3 regions of the Janthinobacterium sp. GW460-12-1-14-LB5 genome follow, and region 3 is predicted to be linked to each of the others. Evidence: predicted binding sites of a transcription regulator. Region 3 holds the regulator's gene; each other region holds the start of a gene.
What was found. Region 3 encodes HrcA, which represses chaperone genes, less so after heat shock. Its sites were predicted from a motif close to TTAGCACTCNNNNNNNNNGAGTGCTAA; they were not measured.

Region 1 (3,255 bases), on a different contig from region 3:
TCCGCCCTTGCCGTCAAGCACCATCGTCAAGTCGCGGCAAGTACGGTGGTAGCTGCCAGGTTTGGCGTCCGTCCCCGAGGGCGTCAGGCGCACTGCCAGCGGCGCCGCATTGCCCAAGCCTTTGTTGCTCCACTGGCGCGTCTTGCCATCCTCTTCATCTTTCAAGGTACGCACGGCGGCCGTCAGCAAGGATTTCTGTTCCTTCGCATTCAGCCTGGCGATGGTGACGTCGGACAGGAAAGGCGGATACGCGACGGGCGCCGGGTCCTTGCCCTGCACATCCCAGCGTCCGCTGTTCTGCGAACAGGTGCGGCGGCTCAGGTCTTGCGACTTGTCGCCCGCCGTGACGACGAATTTCAGGTCGCGGCAGACGTGCGCCTTCAGGCTGTGTTCCGTCATGCCGGAGTTGCTGAAGTTATACGTGACTTTCACCAGCGCGCCACGGTCGCCGCCGTTGTCCCACACGTGCGCTTCCTGGTCGTCGTCATCCTTGTTGAGGTCATTGAACAGCTCGTTGAGCAGCATGTCCTTTTCCAGCGGCGTCAGGGTGGCCACGGTGATCTCGTCGAGAATGGTGGGCGTTTGCGCGGCGGCATTGCCCAGGCAGGCGAGGCCGACGAGGGCGGCACCGAGCAGGCGCAGGGCGGGACGGGAATAAGTCAATGGCATGGCGTGCTTTCTGGCGCGAAGAGGGATATTGATATGCAATTGCAATCATCTTATCAAATTCCATAGCAAAACTCTGTTTCCTGTGCGTAAAGGAACGCCCCTCCCCTGGCGGCCATGCTAGAGTCGCGCCTGTTGCTGACGCCCGGGAACAAGGCTTGCGTTTGCGCAAACCCTGCGTAAATGCAGGCTGCACAGAACGTCTATGCATATCTTCCCGGAGAATAAGCCCTTGAATAAGCCCCCTACCGTCCCTATAATTAGCACTCGTTAGTAGAGAGTGCTAACAAACTCTTTCGTAGCAATCCTCAGGACTGATGGTGCTTGCCAGACCACTGCAGGGAACGCTACGCGGCGGGCGACGCCGCGATGCACCACTGCCGGAGACAGGCAAGGACAGGATGACATGGGGTTTGCTTGACCGTTGCGGGCTGCTTTCAACGGCGGTCACTGAAAGCACGCCTGGCGCTGTGCCAGGCATGTATTCATTTAGCAACACTTATCCATTGAACTTTAAGGAGTTTTGTATGAATCTGCGCCCATTGAACGATCGCGTCATCGTCAAACGCCTCGACCAGGAAACCAAGACTGCGTCCGGCCTCATCATTCCTGATGCAGCTGCTGAAAAACCGGATCAAGGCGAAGTCCTTGCCGTAGGCAATGGCAAGATTCTCGACGACGGCAAAGTCCGTCCTCTGGATGTCAAAGTGGGCGACCGCGTCCTGTTCGGCAAGTACGCCGGCCAAACCGTCAAAGTTGACGGCGATGAGCTGCTGGTCATGCGCGAAGAAGACATCATGGCGATCGTCGTCAAGTAATTGTTTCCACGTTGTAGACAGATACATCCCGAAACTCAGGAGAATTGAACATGGCAGCTAAAGAAGTAGTATTCGGCGACGCAGCGCGCGCCAAGATGGTCGAAGGCGTCAACATCCTCGCCAACGCAGTCAAAGTAACGCTGGGCCCGAAAGGCCGCAACGTGGTCCTGGAGCGCTCGTTCGGCGCCCCTACCGTCACCAAGGATGGTGTTTCGGTAGCGAAAGAAGTTGAACTCAAAGACAAGCTCATGAACATGGGCGCGCAAATGGTCAAGGAAGTTGCTTCCCGCACCAGCGACAACGCCGGCGACGGCACCACCACCGCCACCGTGCTGGCACAAGCCATCGTGCGCGAAGGCATGAAGTTCGTTGCCGCCGGCATGAACCCGATGGACCTGAAGCGCGGTATCGACAAAGCTGTTGCAGCGACCGTCGAAGAACTGGCGAAAATCGCCCGTCCTTGCACCACGACCAAGGAAATCGCCCAGGTTGGCGCGATCTCGGCCAACTCGGACTACTCGATCGGCGAGCGTATCGCTGAAGCGATGGAAAAAGTCGGCAAAGAAGGCGTCATCACCGTAGAAGACGGCAAGTCGCTGAACGACGAGCTGGACATCGTTGAAGGCATGCAGTTCGACCGCGGCTACCTGTCGCCATACTTCATCAACAACCCAGAGAAACAAGTTGCCGTCCTGGACAGCCCATTCGTCCTGCTGTGCGACAAGAAAATCTCGAACATCCGTGACCTGCTGCCGGTACTGGAACAAGTCGCCAAAGCTGGCCGTCCACTGCTGATCATCGCGGAAGACATCGAAGGCGAAGCGCTGGCTACCCTGGTTGTGAACAACATCCGCGGCATCCTGAAAACCTGCGCAGTGAAAGCACCTGGCTTCGGCGACCGCCGCAAAGCCATGCTGGAAGACATCGCTGTCCTGACCGGCGGCCAGGTCATCGCTGAAGAAGTCGGCCTGACCCTGGAAAAAGTGACCCTGGCCGAACTGGGCCAGGCGAAACGCATCGAAGTGGGCAAGGAAAACACCATCGTCATCGATGGCGCCGGCGAAGCTGCCTCGATCGAAGCACGCGTGAAACAAGTGCGCGTACAGATCGAAGAAGCGACCTCGGACTACGACCGTGAAAAACTGCAAGAGCGCGTGGCCAAACTGGCTGGCGGCGTTGCCGTGATCAAGGTTGGCGCAGCCACCGAAGTCGAAATGAAAGAGAAAAAAGCCCGCGTTGAAGATGCACTGCACGCCACCCGCGCTGCCGTGGAAGAAGGCATCGTGCCAGGCGGCGGCGTAGCCCTGCTGCGCGCACGCGCCAACATCACGGTCAAGGGCGACAATCCTGATCAAGACGCTGGTATCAAGATCGTCCTGCGCGCAATGGAAGAGCCACTGCGCATGATCGTGCAAAACGCCGGCGAAGAAGCTTCGGTCGTCGTGGCAGCCGTACTGGCTGGCTCGGGCAACTACGGCTACAACGCTGCCAACGGCACGTATGGCGACATGGTGGAAATGGGCGTCCTGGACCCAGCTAAAGTGACCCGTTCGGCGCTGCAAAACGCCGCTTCGATCGCTTCGCTGATGCTGACGACCGACTGCATGGTCTGCGAAATCGCTGACGACAAGGCAGCCGGCGGCATGGGCGGCGGCATGGGTGGTATGGGCGGCATGGGCGGCATGGACGGCATGATGTAATGTCCGGCGGCCGGTCGCGCAGGCGACGGCGCGACTGGCCGCATACGCCGGGACTGGACTGGCAGACCAAA
Region 2 (3,255 bases), on a different contig from region 3:
TGGGCAGTCCGGGCACGGCCACGTTGAACTGCTCCGGTGACGTGCGCTTGAGCGCGGCGATGCGCGGTGCTCCTGCCGGCCGGCGGGTTTGCATCTCTGCGAGCCGAGCTTGTATCTCTTCCTCGGTTTTTGCCTGAAGAATCTCATTGAGATTGATGATTTTCTTGGTGGTATTCATATGATCACACCTTTTTCAGCCAGATACAGATGCAGTATATCCCAATGGGCACTCGCAGGCGCGAGGTCAAACTCGACCTGGCGTCCCCGTCCATGTCTGCGCCACCAGTCGACGCCTTCCGGCGTGCGCATCAAGTCGTGCAAGGTACGGGCCGAGCGCAGCGCAGGCGCGGTTTCACCGGCAAGCTGCGCGCGTTCGGCGGCGTCCAGGTCCGCCTGGAAGCCGGCCCTGGCCCACAGATACCAGCCGCTGAATTCATCGCCGACTTTCCCTGCCGCCAGAGCCTTGATTTTAGCGATACCCAGGCGTTGCGCTTCCCTTGCTTCGATCGCAAAACTTCGGATGGCGATGCCCAAGCCTCTGAACTCTTTCTTGATGACTAAAATATCGTTACTGACAAGCTGAAAGCCGTCCGCGCTTTGCTGTACCGTACGTTGCATCGTTTCAATAATATCGTCATGGGCAACTTCGATTTCAAGATCGCCGCCTGACGTGATGACGGGCAGCATGTAGCTGCCGTCGGGCGCTCCGGTCAGTTTTGCAAACGCGGCAGTATCGAGCACATGTCCATTTAACAAGAATTGACTTGGCGTGGTCTCGTGCAGGACACGTACTTGGCAATTAAATAATGCCGCGGTGAGTGCATCTCGCTTGCTCATCGTCACGCCCTTGAAGCCTAGCGTTCATAAAAAAAATGCCGCTTCGTGTGACGCAGCGGCATTTTGAGCTTCAGGCGGCAGGCGCCGCTCAGACATACGCCGCCAGGGCGCCCTTCATTTTTTTCAGCGCCGCCACTTCGATCTGGCGGATGCGCTCGGCCGATACGCCGAACTCTTCCGCCAGGGCGTGCAGGGTGGCGCCGGAACCATCGTCGTTGGCCAGCCAGCGCGCTTCGATGATGCGGCGCGAACGGGCGTCCAGCTTGGACAAGGCCGTTTCCAGCCCTTCCGATTGCAGGCGCGTCACTTGTTCCGCTTCCAGCACCTTGGTCGGTTCGCTTTGCTCCGACGACAGGTAGGCGATCGGCGAAAACTTGTCGTCTTCATCGTCGGTCGGCGATTCCAGGGCGATGTCGCGGCCGCTCAAGCGCGTTTCCATCTCGATCACTTCTTCGCGCTTCACGTCGAGCAGCTTGGCCAGCGCATCGATCTGTTTCGGCGTCATCGCGTCCAGGCCCGTCTTGTGGCTGCGCAGGTTGAAGAACAGCTTGCGCTGCGCCTTCGTCGTCGCGACCTTGACCAGGCGCCAGTTTTTCAGGATGTACTCATGCATCTCGGCTTTCACCCAGTGCATGGCGTACGACACCAGGCGCACGCCCTGGTCCGGATCGAAACGTTTCACGGCTTTCATCAAGCCGATATTGCCTTCCTGAATCAGGTCGGCGTGCGGCAAGCCATAGCCCAGATAGCCGCGGGCAATCGAGACCACCAGGCGCAGGTGCGACAGCACCAGCTCTTGCGCGGCGGCCAGGTCATTTTTTTCGCGCAGGCGTTTCGCCAGCGAAATTTCTTCGTCGTGGGTCAACATGGGCAGACGGTTCACGGCCGAAATATAGGCGTCAATATTGCCCAGATTGCCAGTGAACCCGAGGCCCAGCGCATTACTTTTGGTCGGAACCAATGCGGATGTTGCGGACATCATAGTCATGTTTTCTCCCTCGTAATCTTGCTTTGTTCCAGTTGGCCACGTCACACGACGTGGCCCGATTGTCTGTTCTGTTTTGCGTATTCGGTCTTGCACTTTGCAGACCGCGGCACCATCTTCATCTGGCGTCCATGGCGGTTCTGCTGTTGGTATGTCCCTATATTAGCACTCTCTGCCTGAGAGTGCCAATCGGCACATTTAATCGTCCTGATAGCCTAAATACTATGATGATTTAATGTTTGATAAATATGTCTGAACAGCGCTGCAGGCCGCTTTACGACAACATGGCTAGTCTACGGGCTCTGGCTGAAGCGAACCTTAAGAATACTTGCTAAATATCAAGATAACAGCAGATGGGGATGGCGAGGCGCATGGCGGCACCGCAGGCGCCGCCATGGAAGGGAAGGTCAGTTCAGGCGCGCCAGGTGGCGCTGCACGCAGAGGAAGGCGCCGATCAGACCGAGGCCGGCGCTGACGGCCAGCAAGCCGGCCATCGGCAGCGGCGCCAGCGGCACCAGCTGGAATTCGGACGCGTACAGGCGGGCAAACTCGGCAATCGCGGTATTGAGCGGCTGCAAGGCCAGCGCCACGGCGCCCAGCGCCAGCGCCCCCGCGCACAGGCCCAGCAGGGCGCCTGTGTAATAGAAGGGGCGGTGGATGAAGGTGTCGGTCGCGCCGATCAGTTTCGAGATGCTGATTTCATCGCGCTGCTGCATCACCTGCAGGCGGATGGTATTGAAGACCACGGCGATGACGGCCACGCCCAGGGTGATGGCCAGCAGCAGCAGCACCAGGCGCAGCACGCCCAGCAGGGCCGCCAGGCGCTTGACCCAGGCCGAATCGACTTGCGCCGATTCCACGCCGGGCAGATGGCGCAGCTGTTCCGCCACGGCATCGACATCCTGCGCCTCGCTGGCGCTGCTGAAGGCGTCGAGTTTCAGCACATAGCTGTCGGGCAAGGGATTGTCGCCCAGGGTGCTCAGCACGTCGGCCAGGCCGTTCTTGTTTTTCAGCGTGTCGAGCGCCTGTTCGCGCGGGATGAAGACGATCTTCGCCTTTTGCTCGCCGACGATCTTGCGCATGGCGCTGGCCAGGGCCACGGCTTGCTCGCGCGGCGTGTCGATCTTCAGGAAGACGCTGATTTCCGGGTCGACGGACATCTGTTCCGACATGGGGCGCACGTTGTCGAGCATGGTCAAGCCGGCGAACGGCAGCGACAGGGCGATAGCGACGACGAGCACGTTCAACAGGAAGCCGCCCGGCGACTTGCGCAAGTGAATCAGCGCCGAACCGAGCGCGAAGCGGTGTTGGCGGAACCAGCCTCTCATGCCTGCTCTCCCTGCGCGTCGTCCGCATCGGGGGAGGGGGCGAAATCAGGATCGGGCGGGGCGAACACGGGGGCCTGCGTGGCCTTGTCGATGGCGACCAGCTGG
Region 3 (3,255 bases):
ATCCTGTTCGACCTCGACGATACCTTGTGGCCCATCGCGCCCGTGATTGCCGCCGCCGAAAGCCTGTTGCACGACTGGCTGGCCGCGCATGCGCCCAAGGTGGCGCAGCAGTTCTCCAGCGAGATGCTGCGCCAGCACCGCCTGGCCATGCTCAACGAGCAACCGCATTTCCATGGCAACCTGATCGAGTTGCGCCGCGCCGGCCTGCTGGCCGCCTTCGAGGCAGCCGGCGAGGATGCCGCCCTGGTCGACGGGGCCATCCTGCAATTCCTGGCCGCGCGCAACCGCGTCCAGCCGTATGAGGACGTCTTGCCTGGCCTGGCCTGGATGCGCCAGCGCATGCTGGTCGGCTCGATCTCGAATGGCAACGCGGACCTTGAAATTATCGGTTTGGCGCAGCATTTTAAAGTCTCCATCGCCGCCAGCGATTTCGGCGTGGCCAAGCCCGACGCCAGCATCTTCCTGGCCGGCTGCGCCGCGCTGGGCGTGGCGCCGCATGAAGCCGTGTACGTGGGCGACGACCTGTATTTCGATGTGACGGGAGCGCAAGGGGCGGGCATGCGTGCCGTCTGGATGAACCGCAAGGGCAGCGACGCCCATCTGGCCGCCGGCGTGCAGCCCGACGCCATCTGCGCCAACTTTGATGAATTGCTGCTGTGGCTGCAGGGGCAACTGGAAGATTGATCGCCGCTGGCCGGGCGAACGTGCATAATAGGCGCTGTTGCCGCACGTTCGGCCGCTTTCGTTGCCGCTTGCTTAACAATATGCTTATCTAAAGAATATTTGCTTACCTAAAACACCATGCAACTCGATACACGTGCCCAAACACTGCTGAAAGCCCTGGTCGAGCGATATATCGCCGACGGCCTGCCGGTCGGTTCGCGCGCCTTGTCGAAAATTTCCGGCCTCGACCTGTCGCCGGCCACGATCCGCAACATCATGGCCGACCTGGAAGAGCTTGGTTATGTCTCCAGTCCGCACACCTCGGCCGGACGCATCCCGACGCCGCGCGGCTACCGCATCTTTGTCGATACCTTGCTCACCGTCCGGCACCTGGACGAGCACGTGGTGGAATCGCGCATGCGCCTGCAGACGCCGCAACCGCAAAAGACCATCGCCAACGCGGCGCAGATGCTGTCGTCGCTGTCGCAGTTTGCCGGTGTCGTGCTCAGCCCGCGCCGCGAATCCGTGTTCCAGCAAATCGAATTCCTGCGCCTGTCGGAAAAACGCATCCTGCTCGTCATCGTCGCCCCGGGCGGCGACGTGCAGAACCGGTTGTTGCTGACGGAAGCCGACTATACGCCCGCGCAACTGGTGCAATCGGCCAATTACATCAACCAGAATTATGGCGGCCTGTCCTTCGACGCCGTGCGCGTGCGCCTGCAGGGCGAATTGCGCCAGTTGCGCGACGATATGGGCAGCCTGATGCAGGCGGCCGTGGAGGCGGGCAGCGAAGCGATGGCCGACCATAGCGACGACATGGTCATTTCCGGCGAGCGCAACTTGCTCAGCGTGAGCGATCTGTCATCGAATATGCATTCGCTGCGCCAGATGTTCGACATGTTCGAGCAAAAAACGGGCTTGATGCAGTTGCTCGACGTGTCGAGCAAGGCGACGGGCGTGCAGATTTTCATCGGCGGCGAATCGAACCTGGTGCCGATGGATGAAATGAGCGTGGTGACGGCGCCGTATGAAGTCAACGGCAAGATCGTGGGAACGCTGGGAGTGATCGGACCGACCCGCATGGCTTACGAGCGGGTCATTCCGATTGTCGACATCACCGCTAAATTACTGTCGAGCGCACTCAGCCAGCATTGATGCAGCTAAGCCGCCCCGTGGGAGCGGCCGGCGGAATGTGTCAGACGTCAGGCGGTTTTGTGCGGGCAAGCCGTCTTGGTGCAGTTGCCGTAGATCGCCAAGGCGTGTTCGGCGATCTTGAAGCCGCGCTCTTCGGCCACTTTTTGCTGGCGGATTTCGATTTCTTCGTCGAAGAATTCTTCGACCCGGCCGCAGTCCAGGCACACCAGGTGGTCGTGGTGGGAGCCTTCGTTGAGTTCGAAAATCGCCTTGCCGGTTTCAAAATGGTTGCGGTTGAGCAAGCCTGCCTGTTCGAATTGCGTGAGGACGCGGTAGACAGTTGCCAAGCCGACATCCATATTGTCGGCCAGCAGAATCTTGTAGACGTCTTCCGCGGTCAGGTGGCGTACCGGGCTACTCTGGAAGATATCGAGTATCTTCAGCCGTGGCAGGGTGGCTTTCAGGCCGCTTGCCTTGAGATCACTAGGATTGTTACTCATGTTTGTTGCTCGTATGTGGGTCAGGTGCTTTATCATATAGCGTTTTGTCGGGGAGTGCCAAAATATGCATTTTTTGGCGGGCCGGTCACTCCTGGCGTTTTGTTCATCCAATTGAGGTCATTTATGCGCGTAACACCGGCTGTATTGCCATCTCTCTGGCACCGTATTTCATTTCGAGCACCAGTCGTGGCAGGCATGGTCTGTGTCGCGCTGATGGCGTCTGGCTGCGCCAGCCGTGGCATCCTGGGCGAAAAGCCAGCCATCACCCAGAAAGAGGGCAAGGAAGTCGTTCCTGAAAAAGGCGCGCAGACGACCACCATTACGCCGCTGCAGAAATTCATGTGGTTTTTCTCGCCGTATCGTCCTGACATTCAGCAAGGCAACTTTGTCTCCGAAGAAATGCTGGCCCAGCTGAAAGTGGGCATGACGCGCGACCAGGTGCGCTTCGTCCTCGGCACCTCGCTGTTGACCGATATCTTCCATGCCGACCGCTGGGATTATCCATTCCGCCTGGCCCGGGGCAGTGGCGAAACCACCAGCAGCCGCGTGGTCGTGTACTTCGGCAAAGATGGCAAGGTTGAACGTTTCGAAGGCGGCAACTTGCCGACCGAGAAAGAATACATCGACCGCATCGCCGGCCCGTCGCCATTCGCCAAGGTTGCCAAGGCCGACGTGCCTGCCGCCGCCGTGCCATCGCCCGTGGCGCCGAGCGCCGTGCCCGTGCCGGCCGATGCCGCCCCTGCCATTCCTGTGAGCAAGCCTGACGTTGCGCCGGCGCCCGCCGCCGAGCCAGCACCTGCGCCTGCCGAACCCACCAAATAAGTTGTTGTAAGAGAATAAAATGACTGAACTGAAAATTGCCATCGCTGGCGCCAGCGGCCGCATGGGCCATATCCTGATCGAAGCGGTCAGCAATGCGCCCGACGCCGTGCTGGCTGGCGCCCTCGACCGCGCCGGC

Region 1: groES (co-chaperone GroES) is a predicted target of HrcA. The motif match lies at 927-953, and genes of this name have one in related genera.
Region 2: rpoH (RNA polymerase sigma factor RpoH) is a predicted target of HrcA. The motif match lies at 1,985-2,011, and genes of this name have one in related genera.

What each region holds. Positions count from the first base shown of each region.
Region 1 covers NZ_JBWKYD010000028.1:6,571-9,825, reverse strand. Annotated here, with positions in the region: gene AC07X6_RS23955 (hypothetical protein) at 1-669, opposite strand, end outside; gene groES (co-chaperone GroES) at 1,194-1,484, shown strand; gene groL (chaperonin GroEL) at 1,535-3,184, shown strand.
Region 2 covers NZ_JBWKYD010000006.1:66,177-69,431, reverse strand. Annotated here, with positions in the region: gene AC07X6_RS07585 (hypothetical protein) at 1-178, opposite strand, end outside; gene AC07X6_RS07580 (hypothetical protein) at 175-837, opposite strand; gene rpoH (RNA polymerase sigma factor RpoH) at 926-1,819, opposite strand; gene ftsX (permease-like cell division protein FtsX) at 2,230-3,150, opposite strand; gene AC07X6_RS07565 (cell division ATP-binding protein FtsE) at 3,147-3,255, opposite strand, start outside.
Region 3 covers NZ_JBWKYD010000017.1:38,985-42,239, reverse strand. Annotated here, with positions in the region: gene AC07X6_RS18225 (HAD family hydrolase) at 1-684, shown strand, start outside; gene hrcA (heat-inducible transcriptional repressor HrcA) at 802-1,818, shown strand; gene fur (ferric iron uptake transcriptional regulator) at 1,866-2,297, opposite strand; gene AC07X6_RS18210 (outer membrane protein assembly factor BamE) at 2,493-3,119, shown strand; gene dapB (4-hydroxy-tetrahydrodipicolinate reductase) at 3,139-3,255, shown strand, end outside.